Saccharothrix espanaensis DSM 44229: one gene and its partner. The protein of the gene in region 2 interacts with the protein of the main gene of each other region in a pairwise test. Links are inferred from orthologs where the notes say so. Each region holds a gene or a part of one and is shown on either strand. Other genes may lie near its edges.

Region 1 (8,312 bases), 1.3 Mb from region 2 along the record:
CGCCGCGCGGCTACGACGGCTTCACCCTCGCCGGTGACGTCGCGGGGCTGGTCAAGGCGCTCGGCGCGGCCAAGGCGCACGTCGTCGGCCACGCCTGGGGCGGGCTGCTGGCGTGGACGGTCGCCGCGATGCACCCCCGGCTGGTGCACACCGTCACCGCGGTGTCCGCGCCGCACCCGCTGGCGCTGCGCCGGGCGATCCGCCGGCACCCGCGCCGGCAGGGCCGGGCCGCCTCGCACGTGTTCCGCTTCCAGGTGCCGCTGTACCCCGAGCGCAAGCTCACCCGCAACGGCGGCGCGGAGGTGGCCCGGCTGATCTCGGCGTGGGCCGGTCCGAAGTGGACGGTCTCGCCGGAGTTCGACGAGGTGCTGCGGCGCAACCGGGAGGCGATGCTGGTGCCCGCCGTGGCGCACTCCGCGCTGGAGTACCACCGCTGGGCGGTGCGCTCGCAGCTGCGCAGCGACGGCCGCCGGTTCGCCGAGGTCGTGGACCGCCGGCTGACGATGCCGGTGCTGCAACTTCAGGGCGCGCAGGACCCGGTGATGCTGGCGTCGACCGCGTCCGACTCGGGCCAGTGGGTCGGCCCGAACTCCCGCTACCGCTGCCTGCCCGAGGTGGGGCACTTCCCGCACCAGGAAGCGCCGCACACCACCAGCAAGCTGATCACCGAGTTCCTCCACGGGGCCGCAGCACGGCGGTGAACAGCAGGAACGTCGCCAGGAACGGTGCCGTCCCCAGCTCGTGCAACCACCGGCGCGCCACGTCCGGCGCGAGCCCGCCGCCGCGCACGGCCCGTTCCGCGTTGCGCCGCAACCCGAGGATCTCGTCGGCGGCGGCGAAGTCCCGGATCACCGGCGCGGTCACGTGCAGGTCGACCTCGAACCCGGCCCGCTCGGCCAGGCGTGCCACCCGGCGGCCGACCGTCGCGCCCGGCACGACCTGGTCGCACAGGAAGTCCCGGACCGCGCGGCCCACCCGCACGTCGCCCGGGTCGACGGTGATGGTGTCCCAGTCCGGCTGCGCCACCACGGCGATCCCGTCCGGCCGCAGCACCCGCCGCAGCTCGGCGAACACCGCCGCGGGCGAGTCCACCCGGTGCAGCACCCGGTCCAGCCGGGCCCGGTCCACCATCGCGTCGGCCAGCGGCAGCGCCGCGGCGTCGGCCCGGTGCACGTCGACCGCCGGGTACTCCTCGGTGCGCGCCCGCGCCGCCGCCACCATCTCCGGGTCGGCGTCGATCCCGATCACCCACTCCGCGCCGGTCGCGGCCAGGTCGACCAGGTCCGCGCCCGGACCGCAGCCGACGTCCACCACGGTGTGCCGCCGCCACACGTCCAGCGCGCTGAGCAGCCGTTGCTTGTAGGCCCGTGCGGTGTCGTGCCGGGCCACCGCGTCCAAGTACCCGATCGTGTCCACCCGGCCAGCCAAGCAGCGGGATGTGGAGATCGGGTGATCAGGACGCGCAGGTCTGGGTGGACGCCCGGCGGACCTGGCCGGGGGCGTCGGCGACCTCCTGGGCCACCTCCTGCGCGGTGAGCACGAAACCGGTCTCCTGGTCGTCCACGGCCGCGCCGAAGACCACGCCCATCACCCGCCCCTGCGGGTCGATCAGCGGGCCGCCGGAGTTGCCGCTGCGCACCTTCGCCCGGACCGTGTAGACGTCCCGGGTCACGGTCGCCGCGTCGTAGATGTCCGGGCCGCGCAGCATCGGGATGCGTTCCCGGATGCGCGCCTCGGACGCCGTGTACGGCCCGTCCAGCGGGTAGCCGAGCACGATCCCGTCCTCGCCCTGCTTGATCTCGTCGGTGCGGAACTCCAGCGGCTCGGCCTCCAGGTCCGGCACGGCCAGGACCGCCACGTCGGTCTGCGGGTCGTAGTGCACGACGGTGGCGTCGAACTGGCCGCGCCCGACCTCGACGGTGACCTCGCTGGTCCCGGCCACGACGTGGGCGTTGGTCATCACCCGTTCCGGCGCGATGACGAACCCGGTGCCCTCCAGCGCCCGCGAGCACGACGGCGCGCGCCCGCGCACCTTGAGCACGCTGGGCCGCAGCTTCTGCACGATGGGGTTGGCCGACAGCGCCGGGTCGGGCGGGCCGACCTCCTTGAGCGGCGTCCGGTTGAACGGGTCCATCGCCGCCGGGAAGCCCGACACGTCGAACAGGTTCTGCAGGTCCTGGGAGAGCGTCCGGGCGGCCTGCGGCATGGTGCCGTCGACGGTGGACAGGATCACCGACTGGTTGAGCGCCTTGGCCAGCGACGGCAGGCCGGCGACCATGGTCAGCGGCAGCGCGATCATCCACGCCACCACGAACACCACCGCGCCCTGCACGATCGCGCCCAGCGCGTTGTCCGCGCCGCGCAGCGGGCTGGAGTTGACCTTGGGCTTGATCGTGCGGCCGACGTAGACGCCGAGCGTCTCGCCGAGCGCGACCAGCAGCACCACGATCCCCACCGCGAACACGACCTTGGTGACCACGTTCTCGAACTGGGCGACCACCAGCGGGGCCAGCTGCGTGCCGAGGACCAGACCGATCAGCACCCCGACGAACGCGGGCAGCGCGACGACCATGCCCTGCCGGGCGCCGGAGACCGCGGCGAAGGCGGCCAGCGCAAGGACAAGCAGGTCAACCCAGTTCACGCAGCCCAACCCTCCGTCACGTAGCGCGCAACGCTAGCTCAAGGTCGCGCACGTCGGTCCTGTCCCACGGCTGTTCCCAGCCGCCCAGCGAGAGCAGCCCGTCGAGCAGGCCGGCGGTGAACCCCCACACCAACATGCCAGGTGCGGAGAACGCCGGTCCGCTGTAGCCGGACGGGTGGGTGACCCGGAACCGGTTGGCCGGATCGGCCAGGTGCGCGATCGGCACCCTGGCCACGGCGGCGGTCTCGTTGAAGTCGACCGGCGCGACCGGCGACGGCCGGTCCCAGTGCGCCAGCACCGGAGTGACCACGAACTTCGACACCGGCACGTAGAGGTCGGGCAGCTGGGCGACCGGGCGCACGCCGGAGCGCAGCACGCCGGTCTCCTCGTACGCCTCGCGCAGCGCCGTGTCGACCGGGCCGTCGTCGGTCGGGTCGGCCGCGCCGCCGGGGAACGCCACCTGGCCGGGGTGCGAGCCGAGCGTGTCCGAGCGGCGCAGCAGCAGCACGTCGGGGCCGTTCGGGCCCTCGCCGAACAGCATCAGCACCGCCGCGGCCCGCCCCGCGCCGTCCGCCGGCGGGGAGATCCTGGTGAACCTGCGGGCGTCGATCCCGGCGGTGGCCTTCACCAGCCCGCTCATCCACCCCGGGACGTCCTCCGGGCTCGCCAGCGCGCTCATCCGACCACCTCGCGCACCTGGTCGACGCTGGTCAGCACGGGGTACTTGGTGACCTCGGCCAGCGTGCCGTCGGCACCGACGACGTAGGTCACCGGCATCCCCGGCCTCGGCCGCACGGCCTTGCGCACCGCGTCCTCCTCGCTGAACACGGCCGGCAGGCGCACGTCGAGCTTGCGCAGCAGTTCCAGGCCGTCGCCTTCCTTGCTCTCCACCAGCACGGTCACCACCGGGACCGCGCCCGGTTCGCGCGCGTACGCGTCGAGCACCTTCAGCTCTCCTTGACAGGGAACGCACCAGGTCGCCCAGAAGTTCACCACCGCCCGCCCCGGCAGGGCGGACGCGACGTCGAGCGCGGAGCCGTCGCCCAGGCAGCGGGCGGTCACGCCGCGCAGCACCTCGGGCCCGCCCTCCCCCTTGGGGCACGGCCGCAGCGCCGCCTGCTCGCGCAGCGGGCCCAGGTCCGGTGCCGGTCGGCCGGAGGCGGCCGGTCGGTCCGGCGGCGGGTCGGTGTCCGAGGCGCGCGGCCACAGGGCCACCACCCCGGCCACCGCGAGCACCAGGACGACCGCGGCCCACCGAACTGCCCGGCTCACGCCAGTCTCTCCCCCGCCCGGACCCGTTCGGCCAGCGCGATCAGGTGCGCTGCCTCCTCGCCCTTGACCAGCTTCTCGGCCTTGGCCGGGTCGACCTGGCCGATGCCGTAGGAGGGGCACTGCGGGGCCAGCAGGCACGCGCCGCAGGCGGGCGTGCGGGCGTGGCAGACGCGCCGGCCGTGGAAGATCGTCCGGTGCGAGAGCAGCGTCCAGTCCTTGCGCTCGACCAGTGCGCCGATCGCGTGCTCGACCTTGACCGGGTCCTCCTCCTCGGTCCAGCCCCAGCGGCGGACCAGCCGGCCGAAGTGGGTGTCGACGGTGATCCCGGGCACGCCGAACGCGTCGCCGAGCACCACATTCGCCGTCTTGCGGCCGACGCCGGGCAGCGTGACCAGCTCGGCCAGCGTGCCGGGCACCTCGCCGCCGAACCGCTCGACCAGGGCCGAGCCCAGGCCGATCAGCGAGGTGGCCTTGTTGCGGTAGAAGCCGGTGGAGCGGATGAGCTCCTCCAGCTCGGTGCGGTCGGCGGAGGCGTAGTCGGCGGCCTTCCGGTAGCGCGCGAACAGCGCCGGGGTGACCATGTTCACCCGGACGTCGGTGGTTTGCGCGGACAGCACCACGGCGACCAGCAGTTCCAGCGGTGTCGTGAAGTCGAGTTCGCAGTGCGCGTCGGGGTAACCCTGGTGCAGTACGCGGACCATCCGACGAGCGCGCCGGGTGAGGCCCAGCGGGGTCTCCGGCTTCTTGACCGTGCTGCGAGCCATGGGAGAAGGCTACTGCCACCGACCGACACGCCCGGCCGACCTCACGAATCCGGCCGACCCGGGCACCGCGCGCAACCACCCGGCGGCGGTGCACGTCCACATACAAGACGACCTCGAAGCGGAACAGAGACCCCCTCGGATGCGCGTCCACAAGGGATGCGCAAGGATCGGAGCCATCATGACTGCCTGGTTCGTCATCGCCGTTCCGATCGTGATCATGTTCTTCGCGCTCTTCATGGAGCGCGTTGAAGCCCGCCTGCGCCACGTCGCCGTCCAGGAGGACGAGGTCGAGGAGTTCCTCGAGTCGGCGCGCCCCGACGAGGTCAGGGCGCTCTACGGGCACGGCATCGGCCGCGCGCTGGAGCTGTTCCGGCTGCGCAGGCTGGGCGGTCGTGCGCGGAACCTGCGCCAGCGGCGCACCCGCCGCTAGCGCCGGATCGAACCGGCGAGGCCCGCGGGGTCACCCCCGGTGGGCCTTTTCGGGCTGTCCGGGAGCTGTGCGGCGGCGCGCCGAAAGGCGAACCACCACACAGCGCCTAGACTGCACTCAGTGATCGACGGCAGGCGCTGATCCGCCAGAAGGCGGAACGCGCTCGACCAGCCGTCGCGTCTCGACAGGAGGGACGAGGTGGACGAGACCCTGGCCCGCGCGGGCATTTTCCAGGGGGTTGAACCGGCTGCAGCGGAGGCACTGGCGCAGACGCTGGAGTCCGTTGAATTCCCGCGTGGCCACGTGATCTTCGCGGAAGGCGAGCCGGGCGACCGGCTCTACATCATCCAGTCCGGGAAGGTGAAGATCGGCCGCAAGTCGCCGGACGGTCGGGAGAACCTGTTGGGGATCTTCGGGCCCTCCGACATGTTCGGCGAGCTGTCGATCTTCGACCCCGGTCCGCGCACGTCCACCGCCACCACCGTGACCGAGGTGCGCGCGGTGAGCATGGACCGACCGGCACTGCGGCAGTGGATCACCAACCGGCCGGAGATCGCGGAGCAGTTGCTGCGGGCGCTGGCGCGCAGGCTGCGCCGGACGAACTCCATGCTGGCCGACCTGATCTTCACCGACGTGCCCGGCCGCGTCGCCAAGGCGTTGTTGCAGCTCGCGCAGCGCTTCGGCAGCCAAGAGGCCGGTCTGCTGCGGGTCACCCACGACCTGACGCAGGAGGAGATCGCCCAGTTCGTCGGCGCGTCGCGGGAAACGGTGAACAAGGCCCTGGCCGACTTCGCCCACCGCGGCTGGCTGCGGCTGGAGGGCAAGAGCGTGCTGATCCTCGACCCGGAGCGGCTGGCGCGCCGGGCCCGCTAGGAACTCGGACCGCACCGAGGCGAGTCCTCGAAGGACAACAAGACCGGGCGCCGCCCCCGACGCGGCGCACCGGTCTTGTTGTGCTGCGCGGCCCATCCCCCGACAGACCGCGCTTCTCCACACCTCCGACACCTCAGGCCCCGACCCTCTGGCGCCGGAAGGAGGCTTGGGTACCCCGCCTGACCTCGATCGAAACGGGCCCGTGCGGGTAGTGCCCACGATCGCACGCCACCCACCACCCAACTCAAGCCCGTTCACCCTCAAGGACCTTCTGTTCAGCGCTTTCGTTGCGTGGTTTCACCCGGTCATCCCATTGTTGTGACCGAATCGCAACACAACGGGCCCTGGTGACCGACCACACCGCCGAAAACACTGGTACGGGCGTACCAGTGTGCGGCACACTGGTACGCATGTCCCACTCTGCCCGCCTCTCCGACTACCGCACCGCCCTGACCACCCCCGGCATGCGCGGCCCCGTGGTCGCGTCGCTGCTCGCCCGGCTGCCCATCGCCATGATCGGCCTCTCCCTGCTGCTCTACGTGAAGCTGGAGACGGGCTCGTTCGCCGCGGCCGGTCTGGTGTCCGCGGCGTCGCTGATCGGCGTGGCGGTGGGCTCGATCGTGCAGGGCAGGCTGATGGACCGCTTCGGCCCGACCCGCCCGCTGCTCGGCGCGGTGTCGCTGTTCGCCGTGTTCGTCACCCTCGCCGTGATCGCCGTCGAAGCCCACGCCCCGCTCGGGCTGCTGGTGCCGGTGGCGTTCGCGGTCGGCCTGAACGAACCGATGGTCGGCTCCGCGTCCCGTGCCCTGTGGGCCCGGGTGACGCCGCCCGGCTCGGTCCGGCTCGCCGGGTACGCCTACGAGGCGATCAGCATGGAGGTGTTCTTCATCCTCGGTCCCGGCCTGGCCGGGCTGCTGGTCACCGCACCGTGGGCGGGCACCGGCGTGGTGATCGGCGCGGGCTCGATGGTGGTCGGCGCGCTGTGGTTCGCGCTGAACCCGACCGTGCGCGGCGTGCAGCCGGAGCCCGCCACCCGCAGCCTGCTGGGCGCGCTCGCCTCGCCGGGCATGCGCACGGTGGCCCTGGCCGCGCTGGGCTTCGGCGTGACCATCGGGTTCATCGAGGTCGCGGTGCCGGCGGCGGCCGAGGAAGCGGGCCACTTCGGCCTGGGCGGGCTGCTGCTGAGCCTGTGGTCGGTCAGCTCGGTCCTCTTCGGCGTCCTGTACGCGATGAAGCCGTTCCCCAAGGCCATGCACCTGCGGCTGCCGGTGCTGCTCGGCGGGTTCGCGCTGCTGTCGCTGCTGCTGGCGGTCCCCACCACGCTGATCGGGCTGGGCCTGGCGCTGCTGGTGGTCGGCACCCTGATCACGCCGCAGGCCACCACCCACTCGGCCGCCATCGAGCAGGTCGCCCCGGCGGGCACCGCCACCGAGGCGTTCGGCTGGGTGGTCACCGCGGTCACCGTGGGCCTGGCCGTCGGCCAGTTCTTCAGCGGCCTGCTGGTCGAGTCCAGCGGCACCGGGGCGGCGTTCCTGGCCGCCGCCGCGGCCGGTCTGGCGATCGCCGCGCTGGTCTGGGCGTTCCGCGGCACGGTCGCCGCGGGCGTGCCGCTGCCCCGCCAGGACGAGGTGGAGCTGGCCTCCTCCCGCTGACACCCGGTCCCCCGTGAGGTCGGCCGCCGGCTCCCCCGGCGACCGACCTCGCGGCGTCTTCCCGGTGTCCGCCGGCGTCTTCCGTACGTGGTCTGACCTGCGCTTGAGCACTGATTGTCGGTGCTCGCCGCTACCGTCCCGCCCATGGACCTGACCGCGACCACCGCCGACCTCGCCGCCGCCGCGACCGAGGTGGCCCGCCTGCTGCCGACCAGGGTGCTCGACCCGGTGCTGGCCGGTCTCGTGCTGCGCGCCGGGCCGGCGGGCGTCGAGCTGGTGGGCAGCGACCGGGAGCACGCCGTGCGGCTCTCCCGGCCCGCCACCGTGCACACCGACGGCGCGGTCCTGGTGCCCGCCCGCCGGCTCGCCGACACCCTGCGCGGGCTGGAGGACGACCAGGTCCGGCTGGTCGTGGAGGGCTCCCGGCTGGCCGTGCGCACCAGCGCCGCCCGGTTCGCCCTGCCGCTGCTCGACCTCGCGTCGCACCCCGGCGTGCCGCCGCTGCCGCCGGTGGCCGGCCGGATGCCGTCCGAGGTGCTGGTCGCCGCCCTGACCCCGGTGGCGGGCGCGACCTCGAAGGACGACGCCCTGCCGATCTTCACCGGCGTCCGGATGCTGGCCGTCGGCGACCACCTGGAGATGATCGCCACGGACCGTTACCGGATGGCGTTCGCGACTGT
Region 2 (16,603 bases):
TACTTCGCGGCCAGCGCCGGCGTGCGCTTGGCGCCCTTGCCACCGATGACCACGGGGACCGGGGACTGCGCGGGCTTGGGCAGCGCGGGCGCGTCGGTCAGCGCGTAGTGCTTGCCGTCGAAGGAGAACTTCTCGCCCGACGGCGTGCCCCACAGGCCGGTGATGATCGCGAGCTGCTCCTCGAACAGCTCGAACCGCTCCCCCAGCGACGGGAAGCGCAGGCCGTAGGCGGCGTGCTCCTCCTCGAACCAGCCGGACCCGAGACCGAAGTCGACCCGACCGCCGGACATCACGTCGACCTGGGCGACCGAGATCGCCAGCGGGCCGGGGTGGCGGAAGGTCGCGGCGGTGACCAGCGTGCCCAGCCGGATGGTCGTGGTCTCGCGGGCCAGGCCGGCCAGCGTGATCCACGCGTCGGTCGGGCCGGGCAGCCCGTCGCCGGGCCCCATCCGCAGGTAGTGGTCGGACCGGAAGAACGCGCCGTAGCCCGCGTCCTCGGCGGTGCGGGCGACGCGCAGCAGGTCGTCGTAGGAAGCCCCCTGCTGGGGCTCGGTGAAGATGCGAAGCTCCAGTTCCACGGCTCAACGCTAATCGCCGCCCACCGCACCCCGCGATCCGACGCCCGAAACCACGCGCCCGTGCGCCGGCCACGCCGTCCGGGGTGCGCGAAGCTCGCGGCCAACGAGTCCAGGTCGACGTGCCCGGCGTGGTCGAGCGCCGCGAAGACCGAGCACGTCATACCGGTGTCGGCCGGCGGCGTTCGGCGGGTCAGCGGCGGCGGGAGCGGGAGCGCTCAGGAATCACGCGGGGCGGCGGCTCGGTGACCCGCAGGCCCTCGACCACCCGGACGATGGTGCGCTCGACCTCGGCGCTCGCCTTGCGCGGGTCGGCCGCGCCGGCGATCGTACTCGCGCCCGCCGACAGCGCCCCGAACAGCAGCCGGGCCATCGTCTCCACCGGCAGCTGCTCCAGCTCGCCGCTGGTGATCAGCACCTCGATGGTCGAGCGCAGCAGGCCGTAGCTGAAGTGCTCCTCCGCCTCGCGCCACCGCTCCCAGCCCATCACCACCGGCGCCTCGTGGATGACGATCCGCTGGTAGGACGGCTCCAGGCAGACCCGCACGTACGCCCGCAGCCCGGCGATCGCGGTGTCCCACGGGTCCCCGGGCGCGCTGACGATCTCGCCGAGCTTGCGCATGAACGCGTTCTCGACCGAGTCGAAGGCCGCCTCGAACAACGCCTGCTTGCCGCTGAAGTGGTGGTACAGCGCGCCCTTGGTCAGCCGTGCCCGCTTGGCCACCTCGTCGAGCGACGTGCCCGCGTAGCCGCGTTTGGTGAACAGCTCCACGGCACTGTCCACGAGGGCCTGCCTCGTGGACTCGGAGTAATCGACACGCCTCGACCGCACTGTCACCACGTTCACAACCGTACGACATACCGACGGTACGTACCCGTGGTATGTTCGCCCCATCGGCCATACCGGCGGTATGCCAAAGACCTGGGGTATGACGCCGGTCACCGACCGGGCCGACCACCGAGAGGGAGGCGTGATCATGAGTTGGAACGACTTCTACCGGCGGCGCGACGCTCTGGACGCCGTGCTCCGCACCGCGGCCCCCGCGGCTCCCCTGACCTTCGACCGCGCCCTGTTCGCCACCGAGGACGAGCTCCTGCTGGCCCTGCACTACCGGTGGATGCAGCAGCTCACCGGCCGGCTCGGCGTCGCGCTGGAGAACAGCGACGACGACCGCGTGGAGATCGTCACCCGCACGTGGCGCACCCTGGCCGCCCAGCAGCCCGTGCTGCGCGCCGTGCTGGACGAGCACCTGACCGCCACCGACGCCGTCGAGCGCGAGCAGCGCCTGCTGGCGCTCACCGCGGGCCTGGCCGAGCTGTCCGAGCCGAGCGACGAGATCACCCGGGTCGGCGCGGCGTTCGCCACGCTGATCCGCACCGGCCCGGACGCGCCGGCCCAGCCGCGCAAGCTCGCCAAGAGCGCCTGACGCCGGTTAGGTGGTCACCATGAAGTGGACCGAAGCGGACATCCCCGACCAGACCGGCCGCACCGTGCTGGTGACGGGGGCGAACTCGGGGCTCGGCCTGCGCACCGCCGAGGTGCTGGCCGCCAAGGGCGCCCGGGTGCTGATGGCCTGCCGGTCCACCGAACGCGGGCAGCGCGCACTGGAGCGCGTGCTCGCGGGCGGCGGCGAGGCGGAACTGCTCACGCTGGACCTGGCCGACCTCACCTCGGTCCGCGACGCCGCCGCCGAGGTGCGCGACCGCGCCGACCGGGTGGACGTGCTGATCAACAACGCCGGCGTGATGGCGTGCCCGCAGGAGCGCACCGTCGACGGCTTCGAGCGCCAGTTCGGCACCAACCACCTCGGCCACGCCGCGCTGACCTGGCGGCTGATGCCGCTGCTGCGCGCGACGCCGGGGGCCCGCGTGGTCACCGTGTCCAGCCTCGCCCACCAGCAGGGCGCGGTGGACCTGGCCGACCCGAACTACGAGGTGCGCAAGTACTCCGCGTGGGGCGCGTACGGGCAGTCCAAGCTGGCCAACCTGCTGTTCGCCAGGGAGCTCGACCGGCGCTGCCGGGCGACGGGCGCGGACGTGACGTCCGTCGCCGCGCACCCCGGCCTGACCGTCACCGAACTCAGCTCCACGATGGCCCGCGCGCACCGCAACCCGCTGCTGACCGTGGGCGCGAAGATCACCGCGCTGATCTCCCAGAACGTCGCGATGGGCGCGTTGCCGCAGCTCTACGCCGCGACGTCGCCCGGCGTTGAGGGCGGCGGCTACTACGGCCCCGGCGGGTTCCGCGGCATGCGCGGCCACCCCGCCCGCGCCGGCTCCACCGCGGCCTCCCGGGACGAACTCGCGGCCAGCCGGTTGTGGGACCTGACCGCCGAACTCACGGGCGTCACGCCCGACCCCTCGTGACGTAGGGTTGGCAGGTGACCGTCGTACCTGAGGGTCGGAAGCTGCTGCGACTAGAAGTCCGCAACAGTCAAACGCCCATCGAGAAGAAGCCCTCGTGGATCAAGACCAAGGCGAAGATGGGCCCCGAGTACCGGGAGCTCAAGGGCCTGGTCAAACGCGAGGGCCTGCACACGGTGTGCGAAGAGGCCGGCTGTCCCAACATCTACGAGTGCTGGGAAGACCGCGAAGCCACCTTCCTGATCGGTGGCGAGCAGTGCACCCGGCGGTGTGACTTCTGCCAGATCGACACCGGCAAGCCCGCCGACCTGGACCGCGACGAGCCGCGCCGGGTGGCCGAGTCCGTGCAGGCGATGGGCCTGCGGTACTCGACGGTGACCGGCGTGGCCCGGGACGACCTGGCCGACGGCGGCGCGTGGCTCTACGCCGAGACCGTCCGGCAGATCCACGCGCTCAACCCCGGCACGGGCGTCGAGCTGCTGATCCCGGACTTCAACGCGGTGCCCGAGCAGCTGGCCGAGGTGTTCGAGTCCCGGCCCGAGGTGCTCGCGCACAACCTGGAGACCGTGCCGCGGATCTTCAAGCGCATCCGCCCGGCGTTCCGCTACGAGCGGTCGCTGGAGGTGATCACGAAGGCCCGCGAGGCCGGCCTGGTCACCAAGTCGAACCTGATCCTGGGCATGGGCGAGACCCCGGAGGAGGTCGCCGAGGCGCTGCGCGACCTGCACGAGGCGGGCTGCGAGATCATCACGATCACCCAGTACCTGCGCCCGTCGCCCCGGCACCACCCGGTCGAGCGCTGGGTGAAGCCCGAGGAGTTCGTGACCCACAAGGAGACCGCCGAGGGCATCGGCTTCTCCGGGGTGATGGCCGGGCCGCTGGTCCGCTCCTCGTACCGCGCGGGCAGGCTCTACGCGCAGGCCGTGCAGAAGCGCGGTGACGTGCTCCCGGACAACCTGCACCACCTGCTGGAGGCGGGCAGCGCGGCACAGGAGATCACCTCCCTGCTCGCCCGCTAGTCCCCACTCGTCCGACGGACGCCCGGCCTCGATCAGGCCGGGCGTTCGTGCTGTCCGGGCGACCTCCGCCGCACGACCAGGCCGCCCACCGCGACCAGCGCGCCGACCACGAGGACCGGCACCGCCCAGCCGAGCCGGCCGGCGCGCAGCCGGGCGCAGATCTCGACCAGCGCGGCGCCCTGCGCCTTGACCGCCACCGCGTCGAACCCGAGCCCGACGCCGTTGCCGCAGGCCACCGGGAACCCGGCGGGCGAACTCGTGGTCGACGGCAGGAGCAGGATCAGCAGCCCCGCCGACAGGAACGCGACCCCCACCACCACGGCGACCGTCCTGGGCGACATGGCGACAAGCTACGGGTCGGGCGTTCCTCGGCCCAGGGGATCAGACCCCTGACTCGTCTCCCCGCCGCGCCCGCGGAACGCCTCACCGAGCCCGGCCCCGTCCCGTCCCTTCCCGCCCCGTCTCGCCTCGCCTCGGCTCGTCGCACAGGCTCGTCGCGCCCTGCTGCGGTCAGCGGCGAAACGGGCGATCCAGAACCCAGGTGAAACCGATCACAACGAGGCGGTGGGAGCGGCCCGAGAATGCGCGATCGCGGTTGTCCGCGACGACGTTCACCACCCGGCCACCGCGATTTCACTACTCGGTGGTTCCGTTTGTGGTGATCGCGGTCGACTCGACTTCCGTGCTGATCAATCGGGTTCCCGCGTCCTGGACTCCCCAGAGTTCCAGCAGGCTGGCGACGGCTTGCCGGATGCCCTCGTAGCTCTCGGTCGGCAGGCCCGACGGGAGCTTGACGTGTAGCTCCGGCTTGTGCATGAGTCCAGCGTCCCGGCAGGCAGACGGTCACGCAATGCCCTGATAGTGGAATCCCGAATGATTGAGCAGGCGATAGCGGAATCGTTCGCAGTGACCCACCGGACGGATTACGGCCAGATTTCGATCATATTCGGGGGTTGTCTGTGAACCTGCACACAGTGGTGGGCGCGACAGGATTCGAACCTGCGACCGCTCGGGTGTAAACCGAGTGCTCTTCCGCTGAGCTACACGCCCGGGGACGCCGGCCCCGACGGGGGACGGCGCCGGAAACGCTATCAGGACTTCAGCGCGGCCACTGCCTTCTTCCAGGCCTCCTGGTCGCGCGGCTCGCCGGGCGCGTTGACCTCGGCGTAGCGCACCACACCCGCGGTGTCGATCAGGAACGTGCCGCGGTTGGCCAGGCCCGCGGTCTCGTTGAACACGCCGTACTCGGCCGCGACCGCGCCGTGCGGCCAGAAGTCCGACAGCAGCGGGAACGGGTAGCCCTGCTGCTCGGCCCACGCCTTGAGGCTGAACGGCGTGTCCACCGACACCCCGAGGACCTGCACGTTCTCGTCCTCGTACGCCGCCAGTTCGTCCCGCACCTGGCACAGCTCGCCGGTGCAGATCCCGCTGAACGCGAACGGGTAGAACACCAGCAGCACGTTGCGCTCGCCGCGGAACGACGACAGCGCCACCGGCTGCTTGTTGTAGTCGTTGAGCGTGAAGTCCGGAGCCTCCGAACCGACCTCGACCGCCATGCCACACCCTTCCGCGCACCCGCCCGACAAGACGGGCTCCACACCTGCGGAGCCCGCCGTCGAGCCTAGCGGCCGCGCGGTCGGGACGTGGTCAGCGCTTCGTCTTGGCCGACTTCGGCGACACCAGTCTGGTGGCCGTCCAGTCCGGGCTCACGGTGATGTTGGAGGTCTGGGCGAGCCCCGCGGTGGACACGCTCTCGGCGATCTCACTGGGCTCGACGTGACCCTCGCGCCCGGTCTTGGGCGTCAGGACCCAGATCACGCCCTCGTCGGCCAGCGACGTGGTGGCGCTGATCAGGGCGTCGGTCAGGTCACCGTCGTCGTCGCGCCACCACAGCACGACCACGTCCATGACCTCGTCGGAGTCCTCGTCGAGCAGCTCACCGCCGACGCGTTCTTCGATCGCGGCACGCAGGTCGTCGTCGACGTCCTCGTCCCAGCCGATCTCCTGGACCACGCTGCCCGGATCGATCCCGAGCCTGTCGGCGACACCGATCTTGCCGGCGTCTTCCGCGGCGACCACGGCTTCCACTCCTCCAAGTACACAAGAGCGGCAGCCGGGTTCGACTGCCGCGCGATGTCACTACCAGTCGCGGTTAGCGAACACTGTCGGACCTGCCAAGCGCAACCGTAACAGGCGGGACACGCCGCATCGGGTACCCCGGGATGCGTTCCACCATCCGGATGAGGCACGCTGTACATACCTCCTATTCGCGCGCGCGAGAGACACGATCCAGAACTACTCACGGGTAGCACTGCCCGGATCGGGTGCCTCGGGCGACGATGGGAGTCAGAGACCCCGGAACGAGGAGATCCCTTGAGCCCCCAGAACACTCCCGAACGGGTGCACGTCATCCGTGACGGTCTGGCAGCCCACCTCCCGGACATCGACCCGGAGGAGACCGCGGAGTGGCTGGAGTCCTTCGACGCCGCGCTCAAGGGCGGCGGGCAGCAGCGGGCCCGCTACCTGATGCTGCGGCTGCTCGAGCGGGCGAGGGAGAGCCACGTCGGTGTACCGTCGCTGACCAGCACGGACTACGTCAACACGATCGCCACCGAGCGTGAGCCGTGGTTCCCCGGCGACGAAGAGGTGGAGCGCCGCTACCGGGCGTGGATCCGGTGGAACGCGGCCATGACGGTGCACCGCGCGCAGCGGCCCGGCGTGGGCGTGGGCGGCCACATCTCGACCTACGCCTCGTCGGCGAGCCTCTACGAGGTCGGCTTCAACCACTTCTTCCGCGGCAAGGACCACCCCGGCGGCGGCGACCACGTGTTCATCCAGGGCCACGCCTCCCCCGGCGTGTACGCGCGCGCGTTCCTGGAGGGCCGGCTCTCGGCCGAGCAGCTCGACGGCTTCCGCCAGGAGTACTCGCACGCGGGCCCCGGCGGCGGCCTGCCGTCCTACCCGCACCCGCGGCTGATGCCGGACTTCTGGGAGTTCCCGACCGTCTCCATGGGTCTGGGCCCGATGAACGCGATCTACCAGGCCCGGTTCAACCGGTACCTGCGCGACCGGGGCATCAAGGACACCTCCGACCAGCACGTCTGGGCGTTCCTGGGCGACGGCGAGATGGACGAGCCGGAGTCGCGCGGCCTGCTCCAGATCGCCGCGAACGAGCAGCTGGACAACCTGACCTTCGTGGTCAACTGCAACCTGCAGCGCCTCGACGGCCCGGTCCGCGGCAACGGCAAGATCATCCAGGAGCTGGAGGCGTTCTTCCGGGGCGCCGGCTGGAACGTCATCAAGGTCATCTGGGGCCGCGAGTGGGACTCGCTGCTGCACGCGGACCGCGACGGCGCGCTGGTCAACCTGATGAACCAGACGCCGGACGGCGACTACCAGACCTACAAGGCCAACGACGGCGCGTACGTCAAGGAGCACTTCTTCGGCCGCGACCCGCGGACCAAGGAGCTGGTCGCGCCGATGACCGACGACGAGGTGTGGAACCTCAAGCGCGGCGGTCACGACTACCGCAAGGTCTACGCGGCGTACAAGGCGGCCACCGAGCACCACGGCCAGCCGACGGTCATCCTCGCCAAGACCATCAAGGGCTACGGCCTGGGCCCGCACTTCGCCGGGCGCAACGCCACGCACCAGATGAAGAAGATGACCCACGAGGACCTGAAGCTGTTCCGCGACAGCCTGCGCATCCCGATCGCGGACGCCGACCTCGACCCGTACCTGCCGCCGTACTACCACCCCGGCCAGGACTCCCCGGAGATCCAGTACCTGCTGGAGCGCCGCAAGCAGCTCGGCGGCTACGTGCCGGAGCGCCGCACCAAGGCCAAGGCGCTGGTGCTGCCCGGTGACAAGGTCTACGACGTGATCCGGCGCGGCTCGGGCAAGCAGGAGGTCGCCACCACGATGGCGTTCGTCCGGCTGGTCCGCGACCTGGCCAAGGACCCGGAGATCGGCAACCGGATCGTGCCGGTCATCCCGGACGAGGCGCGCACGTTCGGCATGGACTCGATGTTCCCGGCGCAGAAGATCTACAACCCGAACGGCCAGCTCTACACGTCCGTGGACGCGCAGCTCATGCTGGCGTACAAGGAGTCCGAGCAGGGCCAGATCCTGCACGAGGGCATCAACGAGGCCGGCTCGACGGCGTCGTTCACCGCGGCGGGCACGTCTTACGCCACGCACGGCGAGCCGATGATCCCGATCTACATCTTCTACTCGATGTTCGGGTTCCAGCGCACCGGTGACGGCCTGTGGGCGGCGGCCGACCAGATGGCGCGCGGCTTCGTGCTGGGCGCGACGGCGGGCCGCACCACGCTGACCGGCGAGGGCCTCCAGCACGCCGACGGGCACTCGCTGCTGCTCGCGCACACCAACCCGGCGGTGGTCGCCTACGACCCGGCGTGGTCGTTCGAGGTGGCGCACATCGTGCGGGACGGCCTGCGGCGGATGTACGGCGAGAACGCCGAGAACATCTTCTACTACATGACCGTGTACAACGAGCCTTACCAGCAGCCGGCCGAGCCGGCGGACTTGGACGTGGAGGGCCTGCTCAAGGGCCTGTACCGCTACCAGGTGGCGGCCGGCACGGGCCCGCGCGCGCAGGTGCTGGCCTCGGGCGTGGGGATGCCGTGGGCGCTCAAGGCGCAGCGGCTGCTGGCCGAGGAGTGGGGCGTGCAGGCCGACGTCTGGTCCGCGACGTCGTACTCCGAGCTGCGCCGCGAGGCGGTCGAGGTGGACCGGCACAACCTGCTGCACCCCGACCAGGAGCCGCGGGTGCCTTACGTGACGCAGGTGCTGGCGGAGGCGGCCGGCCCGGTGGTCGCGGTGTCCGACTGGATGACGGCCGTGCCGGACCTGATCCGGCCGTACGTGCCGACCGACATGACGACGCTGGGCACGGACGGCTTCGGCTTCTCCGACACCCGGCCGGCGGCCCGGCGGCACTTCCTGGTCGACGCGGAGTCGATCACGGTCGCCACGCTGGCGGCACTCGCCAAGCGCGGCGAGGTCCAGCAGTCGCTCGTGGTGCAGGCGGCGCGCAAGTACCGCTTGGACGACGTGAACGCGGCCGGCCCGTCCACCTCGGACGCCGGCCTGGCGTAACCGCACCCCGCGGCTGGGCGGAAGGTCGGCCCGCGGGCGGGTTGTGACGAAGGGCGTGTGGGGCTCCACCCGATCGGGTCGGGCCCCACGCGCCTTTTTGCGGGTTGGCGGGCGGTGCGCGCTCCTACGATCTGCGTCACGGATCTCAGCGGGGTGGGACCGGGCGGGGAGCGGCCGCGTGGTGCCCGTGGTGGCCCCTGGGAGGCGCTCAGGCTTCGCGAGGCGGCGGGAGTGGACCCGGGGAGGGGTCCGGACCGCCACGGGCCTCTCAGCGGCGGTCAGGTGCGCCCGGCGGGTCGGGTGGCGACCGTTCGCGTCGTTCCACCCCGCGCGACTGTGATCCGGGTCATACAATCGGGTGGGAGAGTTCCGACGAGGGGGGCAATGGGGACGCCGCGGCCCGCGGTCCACCGGACGATGCTGGCGGTGGACGTCTCGGGGTTCGGCGCGCTCGGCCTCAGCCAGCAGCGGGCGGTCCGGCACGGGCTGTACGGGGCGCTGGAGGCCGCGTTCGCCGAGTGCGGCGTGCCGTGGGGCGACGACTGGGACGGCACCTACCACGAGGACCGCGGCGACGGGCTGTTCGTGCTGGTGCCCGCCGGGGTGCCGAACAGCCGGGTGGTCAGCGCGCTGCCGCACGCCCTGGTCGGCCAGTTGCGCCGGTACAACGCGATGTTCCGGCCGCAGACCGGCATCCGGCTGCGCGCCGCGATCACCGCGGGCGAGGTGCTCAACGACGGCAACGGCGTGATGGGCGCCGGGCTGGTGCTGGCGTTCCGGCTGCTGGACTGCGCCGCGCTGCGCGAGGAGCTCAAGCGCCGGCCGGGCGAGCTGGCGCTGATCGTGTCCGACCGGTTCTACCAGGACGTGATCCGGCAGGACGCGGGCTGCGACCCGGACTCGTACCGGCGGGTCACGGTGGACGTGAAAGAGGTCCACGGCACGGCGTGGATCGGCCGGCCCGACCACCCGCGCACGCCGCAGCGGGCCCGGACCCGCCCGGCGCTGCCGCGGATCCGGTGGGCGGTGCCGGCGCTGGCGGTGCTGCTGGTCGCCCCGCTGTCCTGCGACGCGCTGCTGGGCGCGCCCGCGCCGGAGCTGCCGTGCCCGGACCCGGTGCAGCTCAACGTTCTCACGTCGGAGGAGAAGGCGGACGTGGTGCGGACGCTGGTGGCCGAGTTCGAGGACCGGTCGCGGACGTTCGACGCGTCCGGGTGCAAGCAGGTGAACGCGCACGTCGCGGTGGGCGTGTCCGAGTGGAGCGTGGCGGCGCTGGGCCGGGGGTGGCCGGACGGCGACGTGGCCGCGCTGAGCCCCGAGCCGCACGTGTGGCTGCCGGACACCCGGTGGGAGGTGGACGAGGTGCGCGGCATCCTCGCGGGCAGCGGGCGCACGGACGTGGAACTGGCCGACCGCGGGCCGGTGGCGTACTCGCCCCTGGTCCTCGGCGTCGCCCCGGACCGGGCACGGGACCGCACGTTCGAGTGGCGCGAGCTGGCCGCGTTCCGGACCCTCGCGCCGGTCGACGCGGCCACGACGGGCGCGGGCCTGGCGGCGGCGGTCGCCCTGGCGCGGGCCGAACTGGGCGGCGAGGTGCTGGACGCGACGGTGCTGGCCGGCCCGGACGTGGCCCGCCGGCTGCGGGACGTGGTGCTGCGCACGGCGGCGGAGCCCGGCGACGCGTGCCCGGCCGCCGACCTGGCCGTGCTCGGCTCGGAGAAGGCGATCCGCGACCTGACCTGCCTCCAGCCGGTCTACCCGGCTGAGGGCACCGTGCACCTGAACCACCCGTTCGTGTCGATCGGCCGGCACGACCGGCCGCGCAACGTGCGGCGGGACGCGGTGGTCGAGCGGTTCCGGGACCACCTGCTGGACCCGCCCGCCCAGGAGGCGTTCCGGCACGCCGGCTTCCGCGACCGGGACTGGACGCCCGAGACGCACGACGGCATCCGGCCCGAGCGGCAGCCGGAACTGCCGGTGCGGGTGGACGCGGCGGCGGTGCGCGCGGCGTGGCAGGCCGCCGACCGGCCGACCCGGGTGGTGCTCGCGGTCGACGGGTCGGAGCGGGCGCGACGGCTGGCCGAGCGCCTCACCGAGCGGATCGGACCGCGCGGCGAGGTGCGGCTGCTGCCGTTCGGGCCCGGCGAGCTGGCGGGCGTCGTGGAGCGCGGCGTCGCCGAACACGGGGCGGACCAGCCGATCGTGATCCTCAGCGACACCACGACGGCCGCGACGGAACGCCCGGCGGTGCTGGCCTCACCGGTGACCGTGTACGGGGTCGGGTTCGCGGCCGGGGCGTGCTCGGCGGTCAGCCAACTGGGCGTCTTCCGGGCCGCGTACCGGGGCAACTGCTTCGCCGAACAGGACGTGGACCGGGCTCTGGACCTGGTGGCGGACGGATTGTGGGGCGCGCGTGGCTAGGTGGCGGTTCGGGGAGCGCGTGGCTTCGCGGAGGTTCGGGAAGCGTGCGGCTTGGCGGGGTCTTGGGAAGCGTGCGGGCGCGTGGTGGTGGGTGGTGGTGGTCGGGGTTGTGGTGGCGGCGTGTGCCGCGCCGGTGGTGGACCCGGTGCGCAACGGCCAAGGGCGGATCACGTTCGTGGACAGCCAGGACCTGTCGAACCGGCAGATCAAGCTGCGGGTGGACCAGTGGAACGCCCAGGCCGGCCGACACCAACAGGTGACCTACCTGCCGTTGCCGTCGCCCACGGACGCCTACCGGGCCCAGCTGATGGCCCGCGCGCAAGACCTCGTCGGCGCACGGGGTGACGTGCAGGCGCAGTGCTACGACGTGATGACGCTGGACGTGGTGTGGACGGCGGAGTTCGCCGAATCGGGTTACCTGGCCCCGCTGACGCCCGACGAGTTCGGGATGGACCGGTACCTGTCGGCGGCCGTGGCCTCGACGGTGGACGAGCGCGGTCGGCTGTGGGCGGTGCCGTGGCGGGCCGACGTCGGAGTGCTCTACTACCGGTCCGACGTGCTGTCCGGCAAGGGCCTCGGATGGCCGACGACGTGGCCGGAGCTGGAGCGGATGGCCGAGCGGTTGGGCCCGGAGCACGGGCTGGCCGGGTACGTCGGGCAGCTCGACCGGTACGAGGGGCTGACGGTGAACGCCCTGGAAGCGATATGGGCGCACGGGGGCGACGCCGACGTGCGCTGGGACTCGCCGGAGGTGCGGGCCGGGATCGGCACGCTGGTCCGGGGCGTCGAGGAGGGGTGGATCCCACCGGAGGCGCTGACCTACAAGGAGTCCGACAGCCTCAAGGAGTTCATGGAGGGCCGGGCGCTGTTCCTGCGCAACTGGCCGTACGCGCGGGTGCTGCTGGAGTCGTCGCCGCTCAAGGGCAGGTTCAAGATGGCGGCGCTGCCCGGACCGGGCGCGCTGGGCGGGTGGAACGTCGCGGTGTCGCGGTGCTCGAAGCACCAGGCCACGGCGCGGAAGTTCATCCGGTTCCTGACCGACGAGGACAGCCAGCGGGCACTGCTGGAGCAGGCCGGGTACCCGCCGACGTTGCGCGCGCTGTACCGGGAACCGGAGCTGAACGCGCGCCTGCCGCACCTGGGCGTGCTCCGCACAGCGGTCGAGAACGCCCGCAACCGGCCGCGGTCGGCGCACTACGACGAGGTGACGCGGGTGGTGCAGGGGGCGGTGCACGCCAGTCTGCGCAACCCGGGCTCGCTGGAGGCGGAGCTGAGACAGCTCGCGGCCGACGTCACCCGCGCGAAGAGCGGCCGCTGACCACGCTCGTCAGCGTGGCACCGGTTCGCGGGACACCGACGCTCGCGGCTTCCGGCAAGGTCAGGCGAACACGGGGGTCAGGCGAACGAGTCGGGCGAGCGCGGGCGGTGTCGGGCGAGCGCGGGCGGTGTCGGGCGAGCGCGGGCGGTGTCGGGCGAGCGCGGGCGGTGTCGGGCGAGCGCGGGCGGTGTCGGGCGAGCGCGAGGGCAGGCGGAGCGCGGGAGGGGTCAGCGGGTTGCGGCGAGGGCGGCTCGTTTGGCTTCGCGGTTCCAGTCGATCCAGCCGCGGACCACGAGGACGGCGAACACCGAGTAGACGGCGGCGCTGAAGTACAGGCCGGCGTCGAGTTGCAGCGGGACGCCGATCGCGTCCACCACGAGCCAGACCAGCCAGAACTCCACCAGGCCAAGACCCTGGAGGGCGAACGCCAGGACGGTGCCGACGAAGATCGCCGCGTCCGGCCACGGGGCGCGCGAGGCGTCCAGCGCCGTCAGCGCCAGCGCGAACCCCGTCGTGCCGACGACGAAGACCGCCACCACGGCCAGCCGCTCCCAGAGCGTGCCCTTGCGGACGACCACGCCGAACACCGGGTCGCGCCGCCGGGTCCACGCCCACCAGCCGTACACGGTGATCAGCGCGATCACGACCTGCCGCGCGGCGGTGCCGCCGAGGTGGGCGGACATGTAGACGACGAAGAGCAGCGTGACGGAGACGAGCTGCACGGGCCACGTCCAGAGCGTCCGGCGTTGCGCCAGGTACACCACGACCAGCGCGAACACCTGACCGATGAACTCGGCGTAAGACACGAACTGGCCGAACATGGTGAAGCCGTGGTCCATCAGGGCCCGCATCGCGCTCTCCCATCGTCTCTTCGCGGGGAACACCCGGCCCCGTCATCGGATTCCCGACGTAACGCTGACCACAGCCCTCGTGGACACCTTGACTTCAGCCGGAGTACATCACCGGGGCCTACCTTCCCACCGCATGAGAACCGTCGCTTTGGCTCTGGTTGCTCTCTTTGTCGCCGCCGTCCCCGTCCCGGCGTCCGGGGCGGGAGCCGGGCCCGGGTCCGGGGCTGGGTCCGGATCGGGGGCTGGGTCCGGATCGGGGGCTGGGTCCGGATCGGGGGCTGGGTCCGGATCGGGGGCTGGGTCCGGATCGGGGGCTGGGTCCGGATCGGGGGCTGGGTCCGGATCGGGGGCTGGGTCCGGATCGGGGGCTGGGTCCGGATCGGGGGCTGGGTCCGGATCGGGGGCTGGGTCCGGATCGGGGGCTGGGTCCGGATCGGGGGCTGGGTCCGGATCGGGGGCTGGGTCCGGATCGGGGGCTGGGTCCGGATCGGGGGCTGGGTCCGGATCGGGGGCTGGGTCCGGATCGGGGGCTGGGTCCGGATGGGGGGCTGGGTCCGGATCGGGGGCTGGGTCGGGGTCGGGGAATGTGGTTGTGCCGGTGGCGCAGACCCGTGCGTTCGTGGACGACGGAGCGGGCGTGCCCGCGAACGCGGACGCGGACGACCCGGCCATCTGGGTGCACCCGCGCGTCGCCGAGCGCAGCGTGGTGCTCGGGGCGTTGAAGGAGGGCGGGCTGGCCGCGTTCGACCTGAAGGGGCGCACGCTCGGCCTCTACCCGGCACCCGCCGCACCGACGCCGGACGCCAAGCCCGGCCGGTTCAACAACGTGGACGTGCTGAGCAAGGTCCTGGTCGGCGGACGGGCCCGTGACCTGGCGTTCGTCAGCGACCGGGGTCGGGACCGGATCCGGGTGTACGAAGTGGACGGTCGCGGGTCGGCGGCCGGTGCCTCCGTGGTGCGGGACGTGACGGACCCGGCGGCGCGCCCGGTGTTCTCCGCGTCCGAGGCGGAGGTGGACGAGCAGCACACGGCGTACGGGCTGGCGTCCGGGTTCGTCGGGCGCACGCCGGTCGTGGTGACGAACCGGCGCAGCGAGACCCGGGTCGCGCTGCTGCACGTTGTCCCGGCGGCGGGCGGGTCGGTCGGCACGCGCGTCGTGTCCACTGTGGACCTGCCCCGGCAGTTTACGCTGCCGGACGGGACGACGTGGACGCCGTGCGGCGAGCCGGGCGAGGGACCACAGCCGGAGGGCATGGTCGTGGACTCCGCGCACGGCGTGCTGTACGCGGCGCAGGAGGACGTCGGCATCTGGCGGATCCCGTTGCAGGCCGACGGTTTCGGGCCACCGGTGCTGATCGACCGGGTGCGGTCCTACGGCGTGCCGCAGACGTACGACCCGGAAACCGAGGAGTGCTCGGTGTCCGGGATCGACCCTGGGTACGGCGGACGACACCTGACCGCCGACGCCGAGGGGCTGACCGTGGGCGACGGGTACCTGCTGGCGTCCAGCCAAGGTGACTCGCGGTTCGTGGCCTACGAGCGGACCGGGCGCAACCGGTACGCGGGGACGTTCACGGTGGGCGCCGGGCGGGGCAACGACTCCGTGGAGCACTCGGACGGGGCGCAGGTCGTGACGGCCGACCTGGGCGGCGAGTTCCGGCGCGGACTGCTGGTCGTGCACGACGGCGAACGACGACCGGCGTCCGGGGACCTGCCCACCACCGGGTTCTCCTACGTGAGCTGGGGTGACGTGCTGAAGACCGTGGACTGATCCGTCGATCGGACATCCGCCGGTCGCGAAGAGCGAGAGCGGGGAGTTCGGGGTCGGCCAGTCGTTGAACAAGGAGCCCCGCCCGGGATGGGCGGGGCTCCTTGTTCAACTGTTCGTGTACTTCGCGGACGGGCGGATCAGCGGTCCGTCTGCGGCATCTGGATGCCGGCGGGCGGGGTCGGCGGGTCGACCGGGCCCTGGCGGGAGGTCGGCCGGGCCGTCGCGGAGGCCGTCGGACGGGGCGGTGCCACCGGGTCCTGCGACTGGCGCGGCGCGGGGGCGTGGCCGGCCGTCTCCTGCTGCATCCGCTGGAGCCAGCCCTCCCACCGCTGCTGCATCGGCCGCACCAGGCCGCCGCCGACACCGATCACGATGACGCCGGCCACCGTGGCCAGCACGGTGATCAGCACCGGCATGGTGACCGAGACGGCGATGCCGAGCTGGTTCAGCGCGGCGATCACGCCGAGCGCGACGATGAAGCCGTAGGTGATGCCGCCGAGCGCCTTGGTGTACGGCCGGTTGCCGAGCGCGCCGGTGACCAGGCCGCGCAGCGCCTTGCCGATCGCCGCGGCGACCAGCACGAGCACCATCGCCACGACGATCCGCGGCAGGTACGCGATCACGTCGTTGAGCAGGGCGCTCACCGCGTTGCCGGTGCCGAACACGCCGAACGCGAGCTGCAGCGCGATCAGCAGCACGAAGTAGTAGACGATCTTGACGATCAGGCCGGACGCGTCGATCGGCGACTGGGCCATGGCGCCGCCCAGGCCCGACTTCTCCACCAGGCGGTCGAAGCCCACCCGCTTCAACAGGAACCCGACTCCCTTGGCGAGCGCCTTCGCGATGAGCCAGCCCACGAACAGCACCAGCAGGAAGCCGAGGAGCTTCGGTACGAACGTGGCGATCATCGCCCACGCCTGCCCGAGCCCATCGGTGATCTGGGAGCCCACGACGCCCCTCCTCAAAGTCGTTCGATGTTGCTTGACGAGATCGTTTCCCAGGCGGCATCACCCGGCAACCTGAAGCAGTGGCACGAAAGAGTGACTGACGTGGCGCGAATCGCCGGGACAGTCCAGAGTGGAATCACCGGTGGGGACCGGGGAGAGGGAAACGCCCGATGCGCTTCTAGCGCGTCGGGCGTTTCCGGTTTCGGGGCACGAGCG

Evidence for each region.
Region 1: the proteins of aceE (region 2) and nth interact in binary tests that used the Escherichia coli proteins (3 or more experiments, as listed by UniProt). The link is inferred for Saccharothrix espanaensis DSM 44229 from one-to-one orthologs.

Annotation. Positions count from the first base shown.
Region 1 is NC_019673.1:292,056-300,367, reverse strand. What follows is about bases 2,794-5,574. They hold nth (endonuclease III), read right to left. Parts: upstream 4,678-5,574; coding sequence 3,910-4,677; downstream 2,794-3,909. Other genes in these bases: BN6_RS01450 (Crp/Fnr family transcriptional regulator), read left to right, coding at 5,306-5,574; BN6_RS01455 (hypothetical protein), read left to right, coding at 4,856-5,107; BN6_RS01465 (TlpA family protein disulfide reductase), read right to left, coding at 3,317-3,913; BN6_RS01470 (NUDIX hydrolase), read right to left, coding at 2,794-3,320. In the rest of the region: BN6_RS01485 (alpha/beta fold hydrolase), read left to right, coding at 1-701; BN6_RS01480 (methyltransferase domain-containing protein), read right to left, coding at 664-1,416; BN6_RS01475 (MarP family serine protease), read right to left, coding at 1,454-2,641; more of BN6_RS01470, read right to left, coding at 2,658-2,793; more of BN6_RS01450, read left to right, coding at 5,575-5,980; BN6_RS01445 (MFS transporter), read left to right, coding at 6,391-7,632; dnaN (DNA polymerase III subunit beta), read left to right, coding at 7,777-8,312. UniProt on the Escherichia coli protein: DNA repair enzyme that has both DNA N-glycosylase activity and AP-lyase activity. The DNA N-glycosylase activity releases various damaged pyrimidines from DNA by cleaving the N-glycosidic bond, leaving an AP (apurinic/apyrimidinic) site.
Region 2 is NC_019673.1:1,631,453-1,648,055, reverse strand. The notes cover bases 5,984-9,279. They hold aceE (pyruvate dehydrogenase (acetyl-transferring), homodimeric type), read left to right. Parts: upstream 5,984-6,331; coding sequence 6,332-9,079; downstream 9,080-9,279. Other genes in these bases: BN6_RS07775 (DUF3052 domain-containing protein), read right to left, coding at 5,984-6,037. In the rest of the region: BN6_RS07820 (LLM class F420-dependent oxidoreductase), read right to left, coding at 1-572; BN6_RS07815 (TetR/AcrR family transcriptional regulator), read right to left, coding at 769-1,407; BN6_RS07810 (hypothetical protein), read left to right, coding at 1,553-2,002; BN6_RS07805 (oxidoreductase), read left to right, coding at 2,022-2,942; lipA (lipoyl synthase), read left to right, coding at 2,957-3,958; BN6_RS07795 (hypothetical protein), read right to left, coding at 3,991-4,299; BN6_RS07790 (hypothetical protein), read right to left, coding at 4,595-4,774; BN6_RS07780 (peroxiredoxin), read right to left, coding at 5,050-5,514; more of BN6_RS07775, read right to left, coding at 5,606-5,983; BN6_RS41670 (substrate-binding domain-containing protein), read left to right, coding at 9,464-11,500; BN6_RS07760 (ABC transporter substrate-binding protein), read left to right, coding at 11,595-12,818; nicotinamide riboside transporter PnuC, read right to left, coding at 13,046-13,669; BN6_RS07750 (phytase), read left to right, coding at 14,268-15,440; BN6_RS07745 (mechanosensitive ion channel family protein), read right to left, coding at 15,578-16,390. UniProt on the Escherichia coli protein: Component of the pyruvate dehydrogenase (PDH) complex, that catalyzes the overall conversion of pyruvate to acetyl-CoA and CO(2).